2 regions of the Moritella sp. 5 genome follow, and region 1 is predicted to be linked to the other one. Evidence: predicted binding sites of a transcription regulator. Region 1 holds the regulator's gene; the other holds the start of a gene.

Region 1 (12,267 bases):
GATTCATTGCATCTCACTGACTCAGTGTTAGGTAACTTCATGCAGCAAACGAACTTTGATGTGCCTGTGGTGGTGGTTTGTTATCATGGGCGTAGTAGTCAAGGCGCGGCGCAATATTTAGTGGAACAAGGCTTTGAAAACGTGTACAGCATGGACGGTGGGTTTGAAGCTTGGCGTCGAGAATGTGCGTTTGTGACAAAATAGGTAATAGCATGATTGAGATTGGTGTAATTAATAATCCACGTATGGCGCAGGCTTTTGTAGATTATTTAGCAGTGCAGAAAATTGATGCGAAAGTCGCACAAACAGAAGACGGGTTTGCGATCTGTTTACCCGCGATGACCCATGTTGAAGTTGCATCACAAGAACTTGATATGTTTTTGGCTGACCCTTATCAAGATAAATACCAAGCAGCGTCTTGGGATGTTGCTGATACGCGTACGGCAAATTTTAGTTATGGTTCGGGTAATATGTTGTCCAACTTTTTGATACATGCAGGTAAAGTGACCCTCACTATTTTTACCTTGAGTGTGGTTGTCTTTGCCGCGATGTATTTTAGCATGTTGACACAAAATGAATTTATATATGCTGCGCTGCATTTTCCTTTTGATTTAAGTGTTTCCTCACTGAGTGAGGTTTGGCGTTTATTTACCCCTGCGCTCATTCATTTTTCAGTTTTACACCTAGTATTTAATTTATTATGGTGGTGGTATCTTGGTGGCCAAATTGAAAATAAGCTGGGCAGTAAAAAGTTATTACTGTTGTTTTTAGTTGCTGCGTTAATACCCAATATCGGTCAGTTTTTATTAGCAGGACCTAACTTTGGTGGTTTATCGGGTGTGGTTTATGCCTTGGTCGGTTATATTTGGTGGACAGGTTGGTTAGCGCCAACACAGGGTATTAGTTTACCCAAGCCTTATGTTGGTTTTATGCTGGTTTGGCTTGTGCTCGGCTTTTTCCCAATATTTGGTCTTAATGTTGCTAACGCTGCACATGTACTTGGTTTAATGGTTGGTTGTGGCCAAGCATTTTTAGACTATAAATTTAAATCTTCTAATTAGAAATTATCGAGAGAATAATGGAAATCATTTTACCTGACTTTAACAATTCAAAAATATTAGTCGTTGGCGATGTAATGTTAGATCGTTATTGGACGGGCGATTCGAGTCGTATTTCTCCCGAGGCGCCAGTTCCAATTGTTAAAGTGAATAATGTTGAAGATCGCCCTGGTGGTGCCGCTAACGTTGCGCTTAACCTTGCGGCTTTAGGTGCTAGTACAAAACTTTTAGGCTTAACGGGTAATGACGAAGCTGCACAAGCGCTATGCGGGAAAATGAATGCTGTCGATGTTATTTGTGATTTTTTGCAATTAGATGATTACCCAACTATCACTAAATTACGTGTATTAAGCCGTGGTCAGCAAGTGATTAGATTAGATTTTGAAGAATCTGTTGCGGCAGTCGATACCCAACCTTTAGTCGCCAAAACGATTGATAATTTTTCGGATTATTCAGTAATGATCGTATCGGACTATAACAAAGGCGCCTTGGTTGAGGTACAACAAATGATCCAAGCAGCAAAGCAACAAGGCGTTAAAGTTTTTGTTGATCCAAAAGGCTGTGATTTTGAAAAATACCGTGGTGCGACCTTGTTAACGCCAAATTTATCGGAGTTTGAAGCGGTTGTTGGATATTGTAAGAATGAACAAGACCTTGTTGAGAAAGGTCGAAAATTAATTACTGAATATGATCTCGAAGCATTATTAGTTACGCGTAGTGAAAAAGGCATGACCTTAATTCGAGCTGAGCAAGATGAGTTTCACCTTCCTGCATTAGCACAAGAAGTGTATGACGTGACAGGCGCGGGTGATACGGTTATCTCAGTATTAGCAGCAGCTGTATCAGCGGGTTCATCACTCGAAGAAGCTTGTGCATTGGCTAACGCGGGAGCAAGTGTTGTGGTTGCTAAAATTGGTACGTCGACGGTAAGCCCGATTGAATTAGCGAACTCTGTTTATGGATCTCATGAAAGTGGGTTTGGTGTATTAAGCGAAGAGCAGTTAAAAATTGCAGTTAAATCAGCTAAGTTACGTGGCGAAGAGATTGTCATGACTAATGGTTGTTTTGATATTCTGCATGCGGGTCATGTGTCTTATTTAAATTCGGCACGTAAACTGGGGCAACGTTTAATTTTGGCGGTTAATTCTGATGCTTCTGTACGTGGGTTGAAAGGATCTGGTCGTCCGATTAATACTTGTGATCGCCGTATGACAGTACTTGCTGCTTTAGGTGCCGTTGATTGGGTTGTGGAGTTTGTTGAAGAAACACCAGAGCGTTTAATCTCTGAATTACTACCTGATGTATTAGTTAAAGGTGGTGATTACAAAGTAGAAGAGATCGCTGGGCATAAACAAGTTCTGGCGAATGGTGGCAAGGTTAATATCTTACAATTTGAAGATGGTTGCTCCACGACTGCGATCATTAATGCGATTAAACGTTAATGCTATTTAAAAGCATAAGTGACTAGCTGATTGTATTAGCGATGTAAATTGATAAAGGAGTAGGCTTAGCGGCTTACTCCTTTTTTGATTACATTAATATATATTTGGTAAATAATAGATTCTCAATCACGGCTTCACCACTTTCTTGTTTTAGTAAGCTGTTCACTTCATTTTGGATCATTTTTCTGATCTCTTCTCGGCCTGTGAGAGAGCGTAAATGTTGTGGTGATTGCTGACCGAGTAATGAAATTATTTTATCCCTGATCAAGGGTTCATGCTTTTCTATCACAGCTAAGCTTTTTTTATCTGCGAGCATAAATTCTATAGAGACACTGATGAAACCAATTTTGTTTGTTTCACTGGTATAGTTGGTAATAATATCCGGCTCTAAGCCGAAATAAATATACACCGGCTTGTGGTCGTTAGCAGATACGGCAGTGGAAGATACTGAGGCCATGATCATGCACAAGAGCCAGAATAATTTTTTCATTTACCGTGTCCTTAGTTAAATGAGTCGTAAAAGTAGGTTGGTTGTGAGTCAGTATACTCACTTTCAAATGATTAATTAAATAAATCAGTTAACAACTTGTGTCCCTGCTTACAATCTTGGTCTGAATAGCAGATAATTATGCCTGATTTCGTTGTTGAAAAAGTAATTTATAATATGTCAGATAATATAAATAATACGCGTACTAGTGAGCAGGCATTACCATGCTACCCCATCGGCTGTGATTCGAAGTGGTTATGGCCAACTATATTAGAAGAAAAATTATCTGCGAATCTTTATGATTGGCTCGTTGATACGGGGTCATTAACTGCTAGATTGAAGCAGCATTGTCAGACATTTACGGTTGAAATATTAGCGGAAGGTCATTATCAACTATCCGACGATGAAAAGATAAAATTAAATCTAACGGATAATTTAGGTTTTGTTCGTGAGGTTCTATTAAAACTTGATGGGATACCTTGGGTTTTTGCGCGTAGCGTTATGCCATTAAATACGCTAACTGCACCGGGCGGTGAATTGGAAAAACTGGGGACCCGTTCATTAGGTAGCGTATTGTTTAACGCGCCTGATATGCAGCGTAGTGAAATTGAAATAGCTGAATTTCATTCACACAGTAAAGTATATTCATTGTCTCATCTGTTTTCATCAGCTCCTAAAGCATCGTTATTCGGGCGTCGTTCGTGTTTTCTATTAGGTGGGCAGTCATTACTTGTTTCTGAAGTGTTTTTACCTGATGCCTTAGCGTATAAATAATAAAAGGATGTTAACTCTATGTCGTTCATGACATCAAAAATGAAAGATTACATACAGCTTACTCGTATGGATAAGCCTATTGGCACCTTGCTGTTATTGTGGCCAACGCTGTGGGCGTTGTGGATTGCTGCTGAAGGCGTCCCTAAATTAGATGTGCTCCTCGTTTTTACATTAGGGGTTATTTTAATGCGTGCGGCGGGGTGTGTCATTAATGATTTTGCTGATCGGCATGTTGATGGTCATGTAAAACGCACTGAAAATAGGCCGCTTGCTTCTGGGCGTATATCAAGCCGTGCAGCGTTGATGTTTTTCTTTGGTTTAACCTTGCTGGCTTTTTTACTTGTGTTGACCATGAATACATTGACGATTCTATTATCGTTTGTGGGCGTTGGCCTTGCCGCGTGCTATCCATTTATGAAGCGTTATACTCACCTACCTCAAGTTGTATTAGGCATGGCATTTGGTTGGGCTATTCCGATGGGGTTTGCGGCGCAATTAGATTCTGTACCGAGTTATGCATGGTTATTATTTGTGGCAAATATCTTATGGACAGTTGCTTACGATACCTTATATGCCATGGTTGATCGAGATGATGATTTAAAAATTGGCATTAAATCTACCGCAATTTTATTCGGTAAAAAAGATAAATTGATCGTAGGGTTATTACAATTGTCATCGTTATTATGTTTAGGATTATTAGGTTGGTTATTGGTTTTACCAAGCGTGTTCTTTATTGGCTTAACAATCGTTGCTGGACTATTTATTTATCAACAATATTTGATTGTGAATCGCGACCGAGAGTCTTGTTTTAAAGCATTTCTACATAATAATTATGTCGGTATGATTATTTTTTCGAGCTTATTTTTAAGCTATTTGTAGGTGGATATCCAGATCATTGGTGTAGTTTGTCGTTACAATTGAAATAAGTTTACCTAGTTATATTGTGTGCCTTTTAAGTCCGCTGAAGAGGCGCACTGACAACATTGATTAGCTACAAAGATAGTAAGCGTAGGTTGCGGTAACTCAGCAGGCAAAGGCGAAATGTAATCGCAGTCGTCCCTAAATGTGCTTCATTAATGAAATTTTTGTTCCTTCCATTAAGACTTCTTATCGTTGAATTAAGTTAGAAAATGTAAGTGATTGCTGCTCTATATTAACTTGAGACCTAATATAGTAGTTAGTAATTATTAATGTTATTCCAATTTTCATTATATTAAAGTTTACTAGCTTTTAAAGCTTGGAATTGAATATGCTGTTATCTCCTTATCTATTGAAACTGTTTGGTTAATCAATTTTATTTTATTGAGGAAGTGACATTAGATACTAATATTTTTTTTCAACAGCCTTTACATATTATTAGTAAAGGATACTAAAAGGTTATTAAAATTAATTATATGACACTCTTTTATTGGGGAAATAATGTGAAAAAAATATTTATTATTTGCGCTGCACTTCTGAGTCTAGGGCTTATTGGTTGTGATGGAAGTAACGGGAATAATTATAAAGAACTTAAGATTTTGCCTCATAAAGCGGAAGTTTACTGGGGGGAGAAGAATGATTTATTGGTATCTTTCAAAACGACCAGCCAAATTAAATGTACTTTACATAACCTTAATACAGGGACTAACTTAGAGTCGAGTGTAGCTAATACTTGTTTTTTTGACCATAGTGACTTGATATCTGAACTTTACGTTGGAGCAAACGACATTACTATTAGTAATCCTAATACAGATAAAGAACTGATGACCGTATCTATTTTTATTCCTGAAGGGTTAGACTTTAATGACGTACTGGTTTGGAAAAAGGTTGGTGATGAATATATGATCACCATTCCCTATCAGCCCTCTTCGGAGGATAAAAAAAATAATCAAACCGCCTATGGATACGCAATGTACACGACATCTTTTGAGACGCCTTTATCTGGTCAGGACGCTATCGCTTTCTGTGAAAGTAATAATGGCTGGAAGCTTCCACTGATAGGTGATAAATATGACCCTGTGGCGCAGAGGCGAGAGGCGTCATACAATACTTTGTATGCTAACTCGGCGTTCATGGCTGAATTGTATGAGGCTAATGATACAACATGGTCAGTTGACTATTTTATGTCTAGCTCGCTCCCCATTATTGAAGTCAATAATCGAGATTCTTTTGACACGTTTAAAAAGGGGGATGATTATTATGGGAATCACGGAATATTTGATGTGCCTAATAGAGGCGGGCCTGGAGCGTATGGTGGCATTACGTCTCCGTTTTTATGTGTGCATGAGGGCGTAACAAAACTTCAATAGTGGTATTTTGGCCATGTAGTCTCTTAGGTGAGTAATCAGGAATAAATAAAAAGGAGCTGAAGCTCCTTTTTATTTATTCAAAACATACAATGTTTAAAGGGAGACTTTTCTATGTTTACGTAATATTCTCATACGTGATAGTTACCTAGTCGTCACTAAATTGTTGACTAAGTATTACATCTGAGATTGTTTGCTTCACTTCAAGCGTGGTCAAGCTTCTGACTATATTCGCTAACTGACTAATTTTATCGGCTTTAGCTGTGCCTTCATCAGATAAGTAGTGCAGTTCTTGGAGTTTATTAATAAAGATAGCGAGCACTTTCTTATCAAAAAACTCTGGCGCACTCACACCATTTAGCGATGATAAACGTTCGGCAATTAACTGACTACGATCTTCGAGTAGGCTCTTTTCAATGACTTGGTTATGCTCTAATACGGTCAGTACAATCGCATAACGTTGTAGCGTTTCTTGGATGCTTGCAGCAAGTAGTCTTAGTGACATTAAGTGTTCGTTAACCGGTATAATGACACTGTCACTATTGACGATTAATCCCTGTGTCTGCATCTCAGTTAGCGTATCAGTGATACAATCATCTAATTCATCGTCTGAATATTTCAAGAACAATTCCGCTTGAATTAACGGATAAAGCTGGCGAACTTTACCATTAATTTCTTCTACACTGGTCCGTGGTTTTTCTGTCACGATTGCGGCAATTAATGACGGTAGTGCAAACAGGTGTAAAATATTATTACGGTAGAAGGTTAATAGTACAGCTTGTTCATATGACATCGATAGCATTTGTCCTAAGCTATCTTCACGTACGGTGAATTTCTTCATCGAGATCGCTTGGTCTAAAATCTCTTCTGCACTGTTTTCTGGTAAGGTACTAAATTCACTATATGGGTTGTTACGAAGTAATTTTAAGTAACTATCAATTTGCTTCACCAAAATTTCTCGGCTCAGTGCCTTATGTGGCGCGGCGTGTAAAATTACTGCGCAAATCGTTAAGGCATTTACCGCTGCGGCACTATTGATATTTATCATCACTTGATTCGCAAGATCGCGAGTTGTTTGGTTTAGCCACTGAGGCTGTTCTTCAACCGGCATATTCATATCATCACGCCAGTTTTCAACGTGTTTGTTTAAATATTGGTTAAGGTTGATCGGTTCACCAAAGTTAACAAATGCTTGGCCATAATTTTTAAGTTTTTTGGCGATCCCAAATACTTGGAATACACTTTCCTTTTTCTTATTAGCCCCTGATAACTCTTTTACGTAGGTGCTCACTTCCATTACATGATCGTAGCCTAGATATACCGGCACTAATGTAATTGGTCGGCTTTGTTCTCTCAGCATCGCTTGTAATGTCATGTTAAGCATACCGGTTTTTGGTGGTAATAAACGTCCTGTACGGCTTCGGCCACCTTCAGTAAAGAATTCAACAGAATATCCTTTTGAGAATAATAAGCTTAGGTACTCTCTGAAGACGGTTGCATAAAGTTTATTACCTTTAAACGTACGGCGTAAAAAGAATGCGCCGCCACGACGGAACATAGGGCCGGCAGGGAAAAAGTTAAGATTAATACCAGCTGCAATGTGTGGTGGGATCAAACCTTCATTGTAAATAACATAAGAAATAAGTAAGTAATCCATGTGGCTACGATGGCAAGGCATAAATACGATTTCATGACCATCGGCGGCAAGTTTCCGCACTTGTTCGGCGTTATTAACTTTGATACCGCTGTAGATCTTATTCCATAACCAGCTCATAAAATTACTGGTGTTTTTTACGAGTTTATACGAAAAATCACTGGCGATTTCATCGATGTAATCATTGGCTCGCTTTTCCGCTTTTTTCGCTGAAATATTATGCTCAGCGATCTCAACTTGAATGGCTTTTTTAACTTCTGGGTTACGCAGTAGTTGTTCAAAAAGTTGGTAGCGGTTAGGTAGTTTAGGACCTGATGCGGCTAATTTTTGACGACTGAAATGGATCTTAGCAACACGAATTAATTTCTGTACGATTTTTTCATCGGTGCCGTGCTGATCGGCCATGAAACGCAGTGATACAGGTTTGTTAAAACGAACTAAGTTATCTTTACGGTTAAGACCCACAATGATTGTTTTACGTAAACGGCTTGGTGAAATACTGTTTGCTAATGATAGTAGTGGTACTTGACCTTCTTTACCGGGTGCGCGGCCCCAAAATAATGCGACTGGCATCAATTGGATATCAAGGGCTTTATCATCTTTATGTAAGCGTAATAGCTGTTGGAATTCGTCAAAAAATACGTCAGTATCTTTTACTCGGCCGAAGAGAGGCGCTGGATTATCTAAGCAAACATAACTGGGTATGATGACCCCGTTTACTTTTATTGGTGTAAGTGGGTCGGGTAAGCCTCGTTCTTTACAAGCTCGTTGTAATGCCACGAGATCGGTCATCGATTTAGTTTTTAAAGCATAAACAATAGGACGTGTTAAATCTAGATTTAACGCATCAACGGGATTATCTGGTACGTACTGAGATTTAACTAAGCCGTTAACGAAACTTCGACTTAACATTGACGGTGTCTGTTGCATAGGTGTTATCATTCTGTTGTTTAAAGTGAGAGAGTGCTTACTCCAATAATATCAGATGTGTAGCCATAAATCTGTGTTTCAGCGCCAGCAAACGATTAATTCATTATTATCCAGATATACTCAAGGCTTATATTGCAAACTTGATAATACTGTATATAATTACAAGAAACTGTATATAAAACCAGTTAGGGTTCATGATGAAAGCATTGACACAAAGACAAGCAGAAGTATTTGAATTAGTTAAACAACATATTAAAAATACTGGTATGCCACCGACCCGAGCTGAAATTGCTAAGGAACTTGGTTTCCGTTCACCTAATGCTGCGGAAGAGCATTTAAAGGCATTAGCACGAAAGGGCCATATCGAAATTCTTGCGGGTACTTCTCGTGGTATTCGTTTGTTGGTTGATGCTGACCAAGCCAGTAATGACTGTGGTTTACCTTTAATTGGGCAGGTTGCCGCCGGTGAGCCTATTTTAGCTCAAGAACATATTGAAGCACACTATAATGTTGACCCTTCAATGTTTACACCAACGGCAGACTTTTTACTGCGTGTACGTGGTGAAAGTATGCGTAATATTGGGATTATGGATGGCGATTTATTAGCTGTACATAAAACTAAAAATATCAGTAAAGGTCAAGTTGTTGTTGCGCGTGTTGACGATGAAGTAACTGTTAAGCGTTTTGAACAGCAGGGCAGTGAAATCTTACTGCATCCTGAGAATGATGAAATGAGCACAATTCGTGTTGATTTAAATTTCCAAAATTTTGATATTGAAGGTGTCGCTGTCGGTATTATTCGTAATACCGATTGGATGTAATCACACTTTATTACGCCATCGAGCCTGAAGGTAGATAGTAAATAATCCTATTGTTGACTATCTACCTTTATATTTCTTTTTCCTTTCTTATCACCCTATCTTTAAATTTAGACATCGTTTTCAAATCTTGCTTTAACATCACAGTTCTGATCATCTTCTACCTATTAATTTTCTTTCCCTATACTCAACATGAGATATAAAAATAAATGTAATGCGGATATTAGAGGGCAAATGACACCAGCGCGGTTACACCAAGAATTAATTAAATTTGTCTGCTGAACAGTTAAAGCAACAATCACTGCAAGTACAAAAGAAGACGATCAGTACAGGGTCGATGGATGAAGGTGAAATAGAGTTGTTTTAATTATTTGATAGGTAATACTTTGTTTCATAATTTAAGTTAGATAGACTTTGGCATCTTTTTCCTCCCTTATACAAAGTTGAATCCGTCTATGTGGTTATCCATTCCTACTTCGGTGCATCGAAATATCATCGCGTTGGCATTGCCAATGATCTTGTCAAATATCAGTATTCCACTATTAGGTTTGGTTGATAGCATCGTTATTGGTCATCTTGAACAAGCTTGGTATCTCGGTGGGGTTGCATTGGGTTCCACTGTGGTCATGTTTATTGTCTCTATGTGTAATTTCTTACGCATGTCGACAACAGGATTGACTGCACAGGCACTTGGTAAACAAGATAGTTCTGAGATATTAATGACGCTCGCACACGCCTTGTTAATTGCGTTTTGTTTATCGGTTTTATTACTGTTGTGTAAAAATTATATTGTTGAATTAGCCCTAATGCTGACGGAAGCAAGTGACAATGTACAACTAAATGCACAGGCCTATTTATCGATTCGTATGTGGGGGATCCCTGCTGCGTTATTTAATTTTGCGATATTAGGTTGGTTAATTGGCCTGCAAAATATGAAAGCACCGATGCTGTTATTAATTATTGCTAACGTGTTTAATATTTTCTTAGATATTTTATTTGTGGTGTATTTAGAATGGGGTGTAGAGGGCGCTGCGGCTGCGTCGGTGATTGCAGAGTATGTTGCTTTGTTATTTGGCTTATTATTAGTACTAAAGCAGCTCGGTAAGTTTTCGTTACCTCATAGAGCTGACATTATCAGTCGTTTATTTGCATCAGATAAATTACAGGGTTTACTGTCACTCAACCGTGATATATTTATCCGTTCGCTCTGTTTACAACTGACATTCGCCTTCATGACATTTAAAGCTGCAAGTCTTGGTGATGAGTATATTGCGGCGAATGCGGTGTTACTCAATTTTCTGATGTTTATCTCTTTTGCGCTGGATGGCGTAGCTTACGCGGTGGAAGCTATGGTAGGTAAGGCGATTGGCGCTAAAAATACCCTTGCTTATCGTCAATCAATTCTCGCGTCATTGATCTGGGCGGGTATATTTTCCGTTCTTTTCTCTACGACTTTTTTCATCTTTGGCGAGGGTATGGTGCGTATGATCACGGATATAGAAAGTGTTAATACGATTGCTGTTGAGTATTTACCTTGGTTAGTGTTATTACCCTTTACAGCAGTATGGTGTTTTGTATTTGATGGCGTATTTATTGGTGCAACTCGGGCAAAAGATATGCGTAACAGCATGTTATTTTGTGTCGTTTGTATATTCTTACCTACATATGTTATTAGCAGTGGATTAGGTAATCATGCTTTATGGCTGGCGATGAATACTTTTATGCTTGCTCGTGGATTATCACTCGCTTGGTTGCTATACCCTTCGCTACAAGAGAAGAGCATGTAATGAAATTCTATCGACTATACTGAAGAGGTTTAAGCCTTCCTGATAATACAGCACTGTTATCAAGTTCGTTATTAACGAAAAAGAAAGATGAAATTACCGCGGTATTTTTGCTTTCCTTTTTATTGTTACATCTGGGTAAAAGTAATTTGTATTTCAAGGGTATTATCATTTCTGTGCAAATGAATATAATGAGCGCCATACAGTATGACCGGCCGAATACATAGATAGGTATTACGGCATATTAATTTTATCCCAATGGAGATGAACATGACTGACAAATTTATTAAATCCAAAGCAGCTATTGCTTGGGGTCCAAACCAACCACTATCGATCGAAGAAGTGGATGTAATGTTACCTAGAAAAGGTGAAGTGTTAGTTAAAGTGATCGCATCTGGCGTATGTCATACCGATGCATTCACATTATCTGGCGATGATCCAGAAGGTATCTTCCCTGTAATTCTTGGTCACGAAGGTGGCGGTATCGTTGAGCAAATCGGCGAAGGCGTTACCAGTGTTCAAGTAGGCGATCACGTTATTCCTTTATATACACCAGAATGTGGCGAATGTAAGTTCTGTAAATCAGGCAAAACCAACCTTTGCCAACAGATCCGTGAAACACAGGGTAAAGGCCTAATGCCAGATGGCACTACGCGTTTTTATAAAGACGGTCAGCCAATCTTTCATTACATGGGTTGTTCAACATTCTCTGAATACACCGTATTACCAGAAATCTCGTTAGCGAAAGTTAATAAAGAAGCACCGCTTGAAGAAGTATGTCTACTTGGTTGTGGTGTAACGACAGGTATGGGCGCGGTAATGAATACGGCTAAAGTTGAAGAAGGCGCAACCGTTGCTATCTTCGGTCTAGGCGGTATCGGTCTTTCTGCTGTTATCGGTGCAACGATGGCAAAGGCTAGTCGTATTATTGCTATCGATATTAACGAAAGTAAATTCGAACTAGCGAAGAAATTAGGTGCAACAGACTTCATTAATCCAAAAGATTATGACAAGCCAATTCAAGACGTTATTGTT
Region 2 (12,267 bases), 990 kb from region 1:
ACGCCTGGTTTACTGCTAAAAATAACAGCCTAAAAAGCTACGATGAAGATGGCCAATGGGCAAAATCAGGGGTTGTTATTGAGTCTTTACTAACTTCATTGCTAAAGCATGAATTTTTTGCGCTAATCCCCCCCAAAAGTACGGGTCGAGAATTATTTAATTTAGCTTGGCTACAAGGCTATTTAGACATTTTAGCGGTCCCTTATTCAAATGCTGATGTCCAACGAACATTAACTCGCTTTACTGCAGTCTCGGTTGCGAATGAAGTCAATAAATTAATGCTTAGCAATAATGATGGGGATATAAATGGTGAGGTGTATATTTGTGGTGGTGGTGCGGCCAACCCATTATTAATGGCCGACTTGGCACTATTATTACCAGTTACACCAGTAATGACGACCACAGAGATAGGTATTGACCCCGATTGGGTTGAAGCAATTGCGTTTGCTTGGTTAGCAAAACAACATATTCATAAACAACCAGGTAATTTGCCCGCTGTAACTGGCGCAAGCCGTTTGGCTATTTTAGGTGCTTTTTATCCAGCTGGTTAATACCATGATATAACCATACTCACGAACATAAAAATCAGATAAAAAAATAGAGCCAAATGGCTCTATTTTTATTCGATTCTTATTTATATCGACAATTAAGCTTGCGTATCAATTGTTGGAGTTGGTGTTGCTACCGCTTTTGAGATCATCACCATTGCAGGTCGGATTAGACGACCATTTAGTTCATAACCTTTTTGCATCACAGTAATCACTGTATTTGGTTCAACATCAGCACTTTCAATCATGCTCATTGCCTGATGTAACTCAGGGTTGAATTTTTCACCTTCAGGGTTAACAGATTTAACCCCAAATTTTTCTAATGCAGATTCCAGTGATTTAGCTGTTAGCTCAATACCTTCAATCAATGGTAGTAATGCTTCATTTGCTTTATCAACATGTAACAAACCACGTTCCATGTTATCAATAACAGGCAGTAATTCATTAGCAAACTTTTCTAGCGCGAATTTTTTTGCTTTATCAACATCAATCGCAGCACGGCGACGAATGTTATCAGCATCAGCTTTCGCACGTAATGCAGTATCTTTAAATTCAGCTGCTGATGCAGTTGCTTTCGCTAGTTCAGCTTCTAATGCAGCGATGCGTGCTACAGACTCATCAACTTCCACAGTCGCTTCTTCAACTGTAACATCTTCAACTGTAACATCTTCAACTACAGGCTGTGCTTCAGTTTCTGTTACTAATTGCTCTTCAACTTTATTTTCAGCCTGTACTTTTTGCTTTTCGCTGCTCATTACTTTCTCCGACATTCGATTCAGCATACTCTATAATTAGTACGCTATATTACAATTAATGGTTTATACCGAAATATAATGGGGATCCTAACACGAGATTCAAGTCAAATTCATCCCTAGTTACACCCTACAGTAAAAATAGTTCTAAATAACACACTATAAATTATTAATTAAGCGACATTTAGATCGCGTTTATACTTTGAATCTTGAAGTGGCTTAAGTATATACTGACCTCATACTTACTTAGTGGAATCAAGGCAATGAAGAGAGAATTCAAAACCATCGGGTTAATCGGAAAACCCAAACACCCAGAAACAACCAAAACCCTTATTGCCCTACACAATTTTTTAACCGAACACCAATACAAGGTTATTGTTGACAGTCGTGTATCTCAAGACCTATGCATGGATAATATCGCATCACGGCCACTGATGGACCTAGGTGAAGAAGCGGATCTTGCCATTGTGGTGGGTGGTGACGGCAACATGCTTGGTGCTGGTCGCGTATTATCCCGTTTTGATATTGCCGTTATCGGGGTTAACCGGGGTAATTTAGGTTTCCTTACCGATCTTGATCCAGAAGCTTTTGATGACCATTTATTGGGCGTACTTAAAGGCGAGTACATCTCGGAAAAGCGTATTTTATTAAACACATCTATTTATCGCTACGGGATGTTAAAAGCCACCAACTTGGCCTTTAATGAAACTATCTTACACCCAGGTAAGATCCCCGCGATGATTGAATTTGAAGTCTACATTGATGATAGCTTTATGCTGAGCCAACGTGCCGATGGCCTATTAGTCTCAACACCTACAGGTTCAACAGCTTATTCGTTATCTGCCGGTGGTCCAATCCTATCTCCAAGTCTAGAAGCAATCACCTTAATGGCGATGTTCCCTCATACACTGTCAAGCCGCCCTATTGTCATCAACGCCAATAGCACGATTAAATTAGTTGTTTCGCCAAATAATGAAGAAAATATGATGGTCAGTTGTGATGGCCACGTCCACATTGGCGTGCTTCCTGGTGATGAAATTATCATCAAACGAGATAAAAACCATCTCAATTTGATCCATCCGAAAAGCTATGATTACTTTAATGTTTTACGTGAAAAATTAGGCTGGGGAAGCAAATTATTTTAGTCTGAACGCAGCGCTATAAAGGCTTAGCCCATGTTAAGCCTATCCTTTCACTTCTCTGTATCTTGATCACAAATTGAAAATAAACCCCTCAACTATAAGCAAAGTATTTACACTTATGGGTCAGTGTATATATACTGTATATAAAACCAGCCTGATAAAATAAACAGGGTACAGTATGCTAACGCAACTCACTATTCATAATTTTGCTATCGTTAAATTTTTAGAACTTGAACTAAAGTCAGGCATGACAACCGTAACTGGTGAAACAGGTGCAGGCAAATCCATAGCCATTGATGCGCTTGGTCTTGCTTTAGGTTCTCGTGCCGATGCCAGTACAGTTAGGCCCGGCGAGAAAAAAGCTGAAATCAGCGCCATTTTTACCGTAGAAGCAAGTTCCCTCGCCTACAAATGGCTAGCCGAGCACGAATTAAATAATGAAGATGAATGTATCCTGCGCCGTGTTATCACTGCAGAAGGCCGATCTAAAGGCTATATCAATGGTGTCCCCGTCCCATTACAACAACTAAAAGCACTGTCTCAATATTTGGTTCAGGTACATGGACAACATGCACATCAAACTTTATTAAAACCAGAAATCCAATTAGCGATCCTCGATGGTTATGCCAGCCATACAAAATTACAGACGAGCGTCCGTGATAGTTACCGAGATTGGCATAATTTAGCGGATGAAGAAAAGAAACTAATACAAAACCAGCAACAACGGGCAGCCAGACAACAGCTATTACAATATCAAGTATCAGAGCTTGACGAGTTTGCCTTAGCCGATGGTGAATATAGCCAGATTGAAGCTGAACATAAACTTTTAGCCAACAGCACTGAATTAGTCCAAGAGTGTATGACGAGTTTAGACACACTGTATGAGAATGAAGACAATACCATCTGCAGCATGTTGCAAATAGTAACTCAGCGTTTAGAAAACTTGCTAGACATGGACCCAAAATTAAAGTCAATCACAGATACCTTGCAAGAAGCTGTTGTACTAGCCGAAGAAGCCGGTAATGAACTTCGCAGTTACACAGATAATCTTGACCGCGACCCTGAACAATTTGAATACCTTGATGAACGTTTAGGTAAGGCCTTAGAGCTCGCACGTAAACACCAAGTACCCGCAGATCAGCTCGCGACACATCACCAAATGCTAAAATCTGAATTAGACAATATTGCCGGTGACGATGAACGAATTGAGAGTATCAAGCTAGAGCTACAAGAATCTGAAGCTAAGTATCATCAACAAGCAACAAAACTATCATCAAGTCGTCAAAAATACGCAAAGCAGTTAAACAAACTGATCACGGCAAGCATGCATGAACTGAGTATGGAAAATGGTTGTTTTGAAATAACCCTTGAAAGCAGTGAACATAAAACACCAAATCCACAAGGTTTGGATAATATTAATTTCTTAGTTTCAACGAACCCAGGGCAACCATTACAAGCACTAGGTAAAGTGGCATCAGGTGGTGAGTTATCACGTATAAGCTTAGCAATCCAAGTAATCACAGCGCAGAAAATATCAACACCAACGTTAATCTTTGATGAAGTAGATGTGGGAATCTCAGGGCAAACCGCCTCTATTGTTGGCAATCTATTACGCCAATTAGGCAATAAAACCCAAGTTATGTGCGTGACTCATTTACCGCAAGTCGCCTCCAAAGGTCATCAACAAATGTTTGTGAGTAAAACCACCGATGGTAAAACTACCGAAACCTGCATGAAGCCCTTAAGCCAAGAAAAACGTATTGAAGAGTTAGCGCGTTTACTTGGAGGAGACAAGATCACCACATCGACGTTAAGTAATGCTGCAGAAATGTTAGTTTAACCCCTCACAGTAAAGACAATGCGGGAACTAATTCCTGCTTTTGTCTTCTAATTAGCTTACCTCTAAGTAAACCGACTAAATACATCGATTTACTTCACTCGCCAGCCGAGTTACTATTTACCTATCTATATGGACTTAATTAGCAAAATACTTATGCGCTTAAAACACTTACTCATTGCAGGCTTGGCCATCTTCAGTTTATCGGGCTGTTCAATTCTTGAAAAACTAGTTTATAAAATTGATATTCCACAAGGTAATTATGTCGAAGATGATCAAGTAGACAAATTACGTGTTGATATGACGAAAGAACAAGTTACTTTTGTACTTGGTAGTCCAATGTTGGTTGATTCATTTGACCGTGATGTGTGGAATTACTTATATCGCTTCAAAACAGGACGTGGCGAAGTAACAAGTAAGCAACTGGTATTAACCTTTGAAAGTGAGAAGCTGAAAACAGTGGTTGGTGATTATCCGCTAAACCCTAATTTTTCAACGCCACTTGATCAATAGATTAAGAACAAACAATTATTGATAATAAAAATCACAACCTAAATTGAGTTGTGATTTTTATTATTCTCTATCTTATTTTTTGGCCTGTTTTTTCGTGAATCCGCCCATCTTCTTTGGCTTTTTCAGCACGGCGTTTACGCATTTCTTTAGGATCGGCAGTTAACGGCCTATATATCTCAACACGTTCACCATCTTGAACCACAGTATCCAGTTTGATTAAGCGACTATAGATACCTAATTTATTTTTATTTAGCTCAATCTCAGGATATTTGACTAATATACCTGACGCTTCAATCGCTTGCTGAGCTGTCGCACCTTGATCTAAACTTACCGTAAAGGTAATTTGTTCTTTCGGTAATGCATAAATAACGTCTACATTAATTTTGGTCGACACCATAAACCTCTTTTGCACGCTCTGTAAAAGATTGCACCATATTATTCACTAAGTCAGAAAAAATACGCCCAAACGCTACTTCCACTAATTTACTGCTAAATACAAAATCTAAATCCAGAGTTACTTTACATGCAGTTTCATCTAACGCTTTAAACGTCCAACCACCTGTAAGTTTTTTAAACGGCCCATCAACGAGATCCATTTTTACTTCTTGCCCAGGTATTAGCGTATTCTTAGTGGTAAATGTTTTGCTAATACCGGCTCTGGCAACATCAACTGCTGCTGTCATTTGATTATCATGTTCATCTAAAATGCGTGTACCAGTACAACCTGGTAAAAAATCTGGGTATGCATTAACATCGTTTACTAAATTAAACATTTGGTCAGCGCTATACATTAACAGTGCGCTGCGCGTTATCCGTGGCATACGTGTCCCTATATTGAAAACAACAATCAAAAAATTAAATCGCTTACTAATGGCTCAATCTCTCTCTGCCAGTAGTAATAAGTAGCCAACTTTAGCATTTTTCTGCATAAAATTCATTTGTTATTCCGTGCAAAGTAAGACTAGTACTAGGATAAAATTCGATTTTGTTATAAGATTTATAACATTAAATTCCGTCAATGATGGGTGCATAAAGATAAATTATGGCTAAGAAAAAACCAAAAAAAAGCGAAAACACCATCGCGAGAAATAAAACGGCTAGTTTCGAATATAAAATCGAAGATCGCTTGGAAGCAGGATTAGAACTCCAAGGTTGGGAAGTTAAATCATTACGCGCCGGTAAAGTAAACATTACCGAAAGTTATGTGTTTATTAAAAACGGTGAAGCATTTATGTCTGGAGCGCAGATCATGCCACTCGACGCCGCGTCGACACACGTAGTTTGCAACCCGACACGTATTCGTAAGTTATTATTAAACAAGCGTGAATTAGAAGTACTAGCAAGTAAAGTAGACCGTCAGGGTTATACTATTGTTGCAACGTCAATGTACTGGAAGCAAGCTTGGGTCAAAATCAACATAGGTCTTGCGAAAGGTAAGAAAGAGCACGATAAACGTTCAGATGTGAAAGATCGTGAATGGAAAATAGACAAAGAACGAATGATGAAGCACAAAGTTCGTTAATGTGTTGCAATTCTACACTATTGGCGTAGAATTTTAGTTCTGGGGTCGATTTAGGATTCGACGAGATTCACGAAACCCTAGGTGCATGTCGAGGGGCGGTTGGCCTCGTAAAAAGCCGCACTGTTATAGTTGCAAACGACTCTAACTACTCTCTAGCAGCTTAGGCTAGCTAGCCATCATTTAGAACCCTGCCTGAGGGTCTCTAATATTGTATGGTCATTAAATATCAGGATCGCATGGACTCTTCGCTCGTAGAGAAAGTGCTAAACTCAATCGAGCACGCTTTTGTTCGGCCTGTCACTCGGCTTAATAAAAAGTTAAATTAATAGAGATGACTAAACATGTAGTACCGCGGATGTAGGTTTTTCGGACGGGGGTTCAACTCCCCCCGACTCCACCAAACGCAAGTTAGAACGGCACCCTCCTAAGTGTCGCAGCCCATTGAATGGTTTGATTCAATGGGCTTTTCTTTATCTAAAATTCAGAAAAAGCTTATAAAAAACAGTTTTTTTAGTAAGTAAATCAATGGAGTGGTTATGAATAAGATAGTTTTAATGATTTGTCTGTGCGTGTCACTTCAAGGTTGCAGCAGTTTCGGTGGTGGTTCATCATCTGAAGCTCCATCGATATTAGGTGGGAAATCTAAAGAAAAAGAGAAAAGTCCTCTTCTTGGCATTACAGAATTCATGGCAGTAATGTCACTGCTAAAAACCCAAGTAGAATAAGTTTAGCGGATACAGTAATTCATAACACGTTGCTGTTTATAGCAATGGTGCATGAGGTAATAATGAAACATTTAAAATTAATCATCTTTCTTTGTCTATTAAATCAAGGTTGTAGCTTCCATTCTAACCTGCCAATGAACCAGCCAGTAAACCTACCAATGAACCAATCAATGAGTCAGATTCAAACGTTAGCACCTGCAACAGTTGAAGATGCCATTGAAGATCAACCAATTAGCGTTGACGGGTTAGGCTCACAGCAAATAAATCCAAGTGATATCGTTTATGACGACGGTAAGAAATTAGAAGAACCTAAAAAAGAAGCAGAGCCAGTGCAAAAAGATGCTAATGGCGACATTAAAAATATGTCTGATACCAGCGACTTTATGCCAAAGCCAAAGTCTTATTGGATGTAATCAATGAATAAAGTGAGAAACCAAGGTTTTACGCTACTCGAATTAGTGATCGCCATTATTGTATTAGGCATATTAGCCGCAGCTGCTGTGCCTAAATTTATAAATATACAAGACGATGCTAAAGATGCATCACTACGTGCAGCAAGCGCGGCATTAAATAGCGCGGCTAATCTAGTTCACTACAGAGCTCAGTTAGACGGTGTCAATAAATTAGAACGAAGTACTATTAAGATTAATGGCGAAGTCGTTAATCTTTTTTATGCATATCCTTATGGCACGCCTGAAGATATAAATAAAATCGTAAGCCTAGAAGGGTTTAAAGTTCGTCTTGGTAAAAGCATTGGGGCAACTATCATCAGCCTTGAAGACTCAAGTGATACTGGTGATGCCTGTATTAAATATTGGCAGGCAAGTTCCAATAGTGCTTTTAAGATTGACGAAGGAACATTGAAACCAAGTGGCGAATGTTTATAAATAATATAGGCGCGTAAAATGAGTCCATGCCTCACAAAGCATGGACGCATACTCTTAACCCCATTTCAATCCAACAATTGTCGACTTTATACTTTCAGCACCATAGTTAACCTTTTCTTCTCTGGAAAAACTAAATTCATTTTCATCACTTCACAGCTATTATTACCACTGGGTGTAATCAACCGTCATAACTCTAAGCTTAAGGAAGATAAAACATATCGCCTCGAAGTCAGTCTGGGGAATACTTTTATCAACAACACCACTGAACGATGAATTAAGCCCTTTGGGTGAATCCTTTGCCCTAAGTTAGCGGTTGCCCATACGTCCTAATTGTTTAGAAACAATATCAATTAGATAACCACCTCTGAACCTTAAATAAACATCAAACTCACCACCAATGGAGGCGTTCAAAATATAATGATTACGTCCAATTCGTTTCCATGACTTTTCATTATTGATTATTTCCATGACTTTTGAATATGACATGCCATTATCACTAATCAGTAAATCGCCACCGCTAACACGAAAGAAATCTTTCGCATAAGATAGTGATGAGAATGAGAATGAGAATGAAATTGATAAGATAAAAAATATCCATATAAGTTTTGACTGCATAAACTCGTCCTTAAGTTAGCTAAATTGAGTTAATACATTAACACGGAAAAACATAGGTAATAAATTAGTATTGTATTGATGCGGCCTAACCTAGCGATAATATCCTGTGATGTCATTCGTTATTCATCGGGTGAATGTGAGGACGTCTGTCAGGATGTTACATTCCATAAACTACAAACATCACTGCAGCTAAAAAGCGCCCACAAGGGGCACTTGACTCATTTATATGACATTTATATTTTAACGTTAATAACCTTGCTGACAACAGCACCATCATTATCAATTACCTTCAATGTCACAACATGGTGACCGTATGAAGGAAACATTGCCGTAATAAGGCGACCACGCTTAGTCTTACCGTTCGGTAATTGCCATTCGGTATCAACAATACGGCCATCACTGTCAGTGCTCGTTGACCATAATGTTACTAGACGACCTAAGTGAATATATTTCGCACCAACTTCAGGTTCAACATTTGGAGCAACAACATTAATAGTTTCCGATACAGTAGCTGTTTCGCCATCATTATCAGTTACCATCAGGGTTACCGTGTAGCTTCCGCTTTCAGTATACTTCCATACCGGAGAAATTTCATTGCTGATCTGACCGTTGCCAAAATTCCATAGATAACTATCAATTTTACCATCGCTATCAGTACTTCTATTTGTAGCAGTTACTTCAAGTCCATCAACAACAAAGTCAAATATAGCTTGAGGTGCAATATTAGAAACCTCAGAATAAGAAACTTTGAGTACACCGTATTCGTTGTTATCTGCCTGATTGAGTACATCGATAACGAGACCATATTCTGTCACAATACGTCCTGAATCTGGCGCTTCTGGTAAGCTGTAGTCTTGACTATCAGCAAAATGACCATTAGCAGCAAGATTACTATCTTCCAATACATTGCCATCACGAGCAGTCAAACTAAATTCAGTTTGATCATGTAACGAAAAAGCGGCATCACGAACTTGAAAACGAGTTTGTGCCGGAAGACCAGTATCCGCCCATAATAACGCGTTCTGATCAGCATCTAAAATACCAAGCCAACCTTGACCAGGATGTTTACCTACCGCGTTATCCTTAAATGAATCATCAACGTACCAAATAATCAGTCCAGGTTCGAAAGTCACTAGCTGACCCATACGTTTAATATTGTTTAAGCCTTCATCAACGTCGTTATGACTACGCCATTGCAGTAAGTAATAGTGGTTAGACTCGTAGAAACCTGTGTTGCTCTTAAAGCCATCAAGAGTAAATGTCGACGTTGATTCTGCATCATCAATCAGCGTACGTTCACCATCACTAATCAGAGCAATGTTATCAAGGAATAGTCCTTTCATTGCCAGGCCACCATCCGTGATGTAATCAAAACCAAGCGTAACAGTTTGCCCTGCGTAAGCCGACAGATCAAATTCAGCATCGATCCAACCATCAGATTCACCACCAATCGCCGGTGCTAAACCAGTATTAAGCGGATCATCCAGCGTCGTAATATTACCAGAGATTGGTTTACCGTTAATCAGCACACGGGCAAAGTCATAATCCTTTTCTATTTGATACCAAGCTTTAAATACCAGTTTAACGTCATTTCCAGCTGGAATATCTAAGCTTCTGCTCATCGAATTGTTCAGACCATCACCCTGTTCGGAATGGAACTGAGCAGTCCCTTCGAACGGTTTTAATCCTTCGCTTTTCTTCATCGGCAAGTCAATACGTACCATGTTAGGGCGATCGTTATCTGTAGTTTGGAACAAGGTAAAGAATAAATCTTTCTCTTTTAGCTCTTCAATAGACAACCGTTCGTCATTGATCCAGCGGCCACCAATTGCGTTTTGCAAGAAGGTTTTAGCCCATGAACTGAATGCTGTTGGTTGAGTGCCACCAATTTTACCAGCCCAACTACCAGAAGACATGATTGACCAGTAAGAAACAGGTTCGCCAGCGCCAGTATACTGAGTATCATACTCATCAGGCAGGCCTAAATCGTGACCATATTCGTGCGCACAAACCCCTGCTGCAGCGTCTATTGGCTGCATCGTATAATCAAACGCTGCATAATTACCATTGAATTGTTCCGGTACAGAACTCGTCGTTCCTTCAAGCACATATGGCTGACCCAGATTAAAGCGGTGTGACCAAATCGCATCAGGCCCCAGTACACCACCACCCGCTTCTTCGCCAACAGAGGCATGGAATACCATGAGATGATCGATAACACCATCAGGTTCACGGAAGTTACCGTCACCGTCAAAGTCATAACGATCTTCGATATCATAGTCGGCCAGATTCACACTCGGATCTTTAGCGAGATGTGCCAGGGCCTCGCGCACTAACGCTTGTGCATTTTTGTCATTGTCGGTCGTTTCAGAGTTACCACCGTAATACGCAGCATTCTTTTCTGCTCGATACCAGCCTGTGGCTTGGCCAGAAACACTATAACTATCTCCAGACTCTTGCTCATAATATTGACGCATAGAGATTAAGTTATTGCCTTTCGGGCCAGTGTATCCAGTATCTGAGAATAATAGGGTTTGATAATGTTCAGGTGGATAGCTAGGGTAAAGCATCGAAGTATGCTCTTCAGTCAGCTTGTTATCATCCCATTGAAGGTCGGGGAAGTCGACTAAAAGAGCCAACACTTTATCGGTACGCTTATTCGTAACTTCCAGTGCAAAGACACTCGATTTTTTCAATCCCTGTTGTTTCTCGATAACATTAATAATGCGACTTTGGTGAAGTTTGGCTTGTTTACCAAATTGAGCATCACCACTAAATCCATGTTTTATCTTATTATCTAAATAATGTTTTACTGCATCTGACCTTTCCTGTAATGACGCTGAATCATCAAGTAATCCCCTGCGAACCAGCATTTCGGCCAACTTATCCTCATTAACGACCCCCAAGTCTACTGGTGTTTTTGCATGCACAGCATTGACACCAAGTAAGCTGATGATCGCGGTTGCAACCAGTGTATGTTTGAGTTTTTTCATTATATTTCCTTGTTATTATTTTCCATTTTAATATCACTACACTCCGCAGAACCTATTCATGAGGATTCAGCAAACATGTTGATTGATTCCTTATGAGCATTCTCAATCGGGATTATTCAGGCGGTAGAATGCAGGCATTTGCTTTATTAGAATTTTCAGGTTCCGAATTAGGCATTACTGCATGTAAGTCGTTAGCAGTATTGACGTTAGGAGCATCGCTGTCGGGATACACCAAATGCTTTCGATTACTCGGTTTATTCATGCTGCTACGCCGCTGTTTACGCTGTAAATATATTGCCAAAGCCTTTTGTTGCTGTTCGCGATTAAGGCCTTCGCAAATGACACCTCTGTCTATCAAGGCACCGAGTAACCTTTCATTTTCATCCGCAGGAACAGAAGCAAACACCAAGTGACTAATAAGCGACATCGCCAAACAAAAGACTATTTTCATTTAATCACCCTTTATTTGTAAATTATTTGTAAAGACACTGTTAAGTTATTACCCATGGTTTTTTTTGCAAAATAAATAAACTAAACTTGAGAGGTATTCCATAAGTAATAGAAATAATTCGTGTATACGTCACACTTTAAGTGTTTTAATAGCTAATATTCATAACGTTGCAATCATAAAGACACCCTAAAACGATTGATTATTAACCACTTGATATATATTAATAGGCGATATCATGTATCGAAAATATAAATCCTCAGCTTGGTTATCATCAGTTCGATA

Evidence for each region. Region 1 encodes LexA, which represses DNA repair genes until DNA is damaged. Its sites were predicted from a motif close to TACTGTATNNNNATACAGTA; they were not measured.
Region 2: a site for LexA is predicted at 2,578-2,597, ahead of recN (DNA repair protein RecN). Genes of this name have one in related genera too.

Annotation. Positions count from the first base shown of each region.
Region 1 covers NZ_CP056122.1:4,778,528-4,790,794, reverse strand. Annotated here, with positions in the region: gene glpE (thiosulfate sulfurtransferase GlpE) at 1-204, shown strand, start outside; gene glpG (rhomboid family intramembrane serine protease GlpG) at 213-1,061, shown strand; gene hldE (bifunctional D-glycero-beta-D-manno-heptose-7-phosphate kinase/D-glycero-beta-D-manno-heptose 1-phosphate adenylyltransferase HldE) at 1,079-2,500, shown strand; gene HWV01_RS21370 (flagellar basal body-associated FliL family protein) at 2,589-2,990, opposite strand; gene HWV01_RS21365 (chorismate lyase) at 3,129-3,761, shown strand; gene ubiA (4-hydroxybenzoate octaprenyltransferase) at 3,780-4,640, shown strand; gene HWV01_RS21355 (hypothetical protein) at 5,183-6,049, shown strand; gene plsB (glycerol-3-phosphate 1-O-acyltransferase PlsB) at 6,195-8,630, opposite strand; gene lexA (transcriptional repressor LexA) at 8,828-9,451, shown strand; gene HWV01_RS21340 (MATE family efflux transporter) at 9,904-11,235, shown strand; gene HWV01_RS21335 (S-(hydroxymethyl)glutathione dehydrogenase/class III alcohol dehydrogenase) at 11,503-12,267, shown strand, end outside.
Region 2 covers NZ_CP056122.1:776,275-788,541, reverse strand. Annotated here, with positions in the region: gene HWV01_RS03660 (anhydro-N-acetylmuramic acid kinase) at 1-551, shown strand, start outside; gene grpE (nucleotide exchange factor GrpE) at 647-1,303, opposite strand; gene nadK (NAD(+) kinase) at 1,564-2,445, shown strand; gene recN (DNA repair protein RecN) at 2,621-4,282, shown strand; gene bamE (outer membrane protein assembly factor BamE) at 4,436-4,792, shown strand; gene HWV01_RS03635 (RnfH family protein) at 4,860-5,189, opposite strand; gene HWV01_RS03630 (SRPBCC family protein) at 5,170-5,613, opposite strand; gene smpB (SsrA-binding protein SmpB) at 5,835-6,314, shown strand; RNA gene ssrA (transfer-messenger RNA) at 6,356-6,714, shown strand; gene HWV01_RS03615 (hypothetical protein) at 6,851-7,039, shown strand; gene HWV01_RS03610 (hypothetical protein) at 7,102-7,452, shown strand; gene HWV01_RS03605 (type II secretion system protein) at 7,456-7,926, shown strand; gene HWV01_RS03600 (hypothetical protein) at 8,233-8,541, opposite strand; gene HWV01_RS03595 (immune inhibitor A domain-containing protein) at 8,775-11,534, opposite strand; gene HWV01_RS03590 (hypothetical protein) at 11,647-11,985, opposite strand.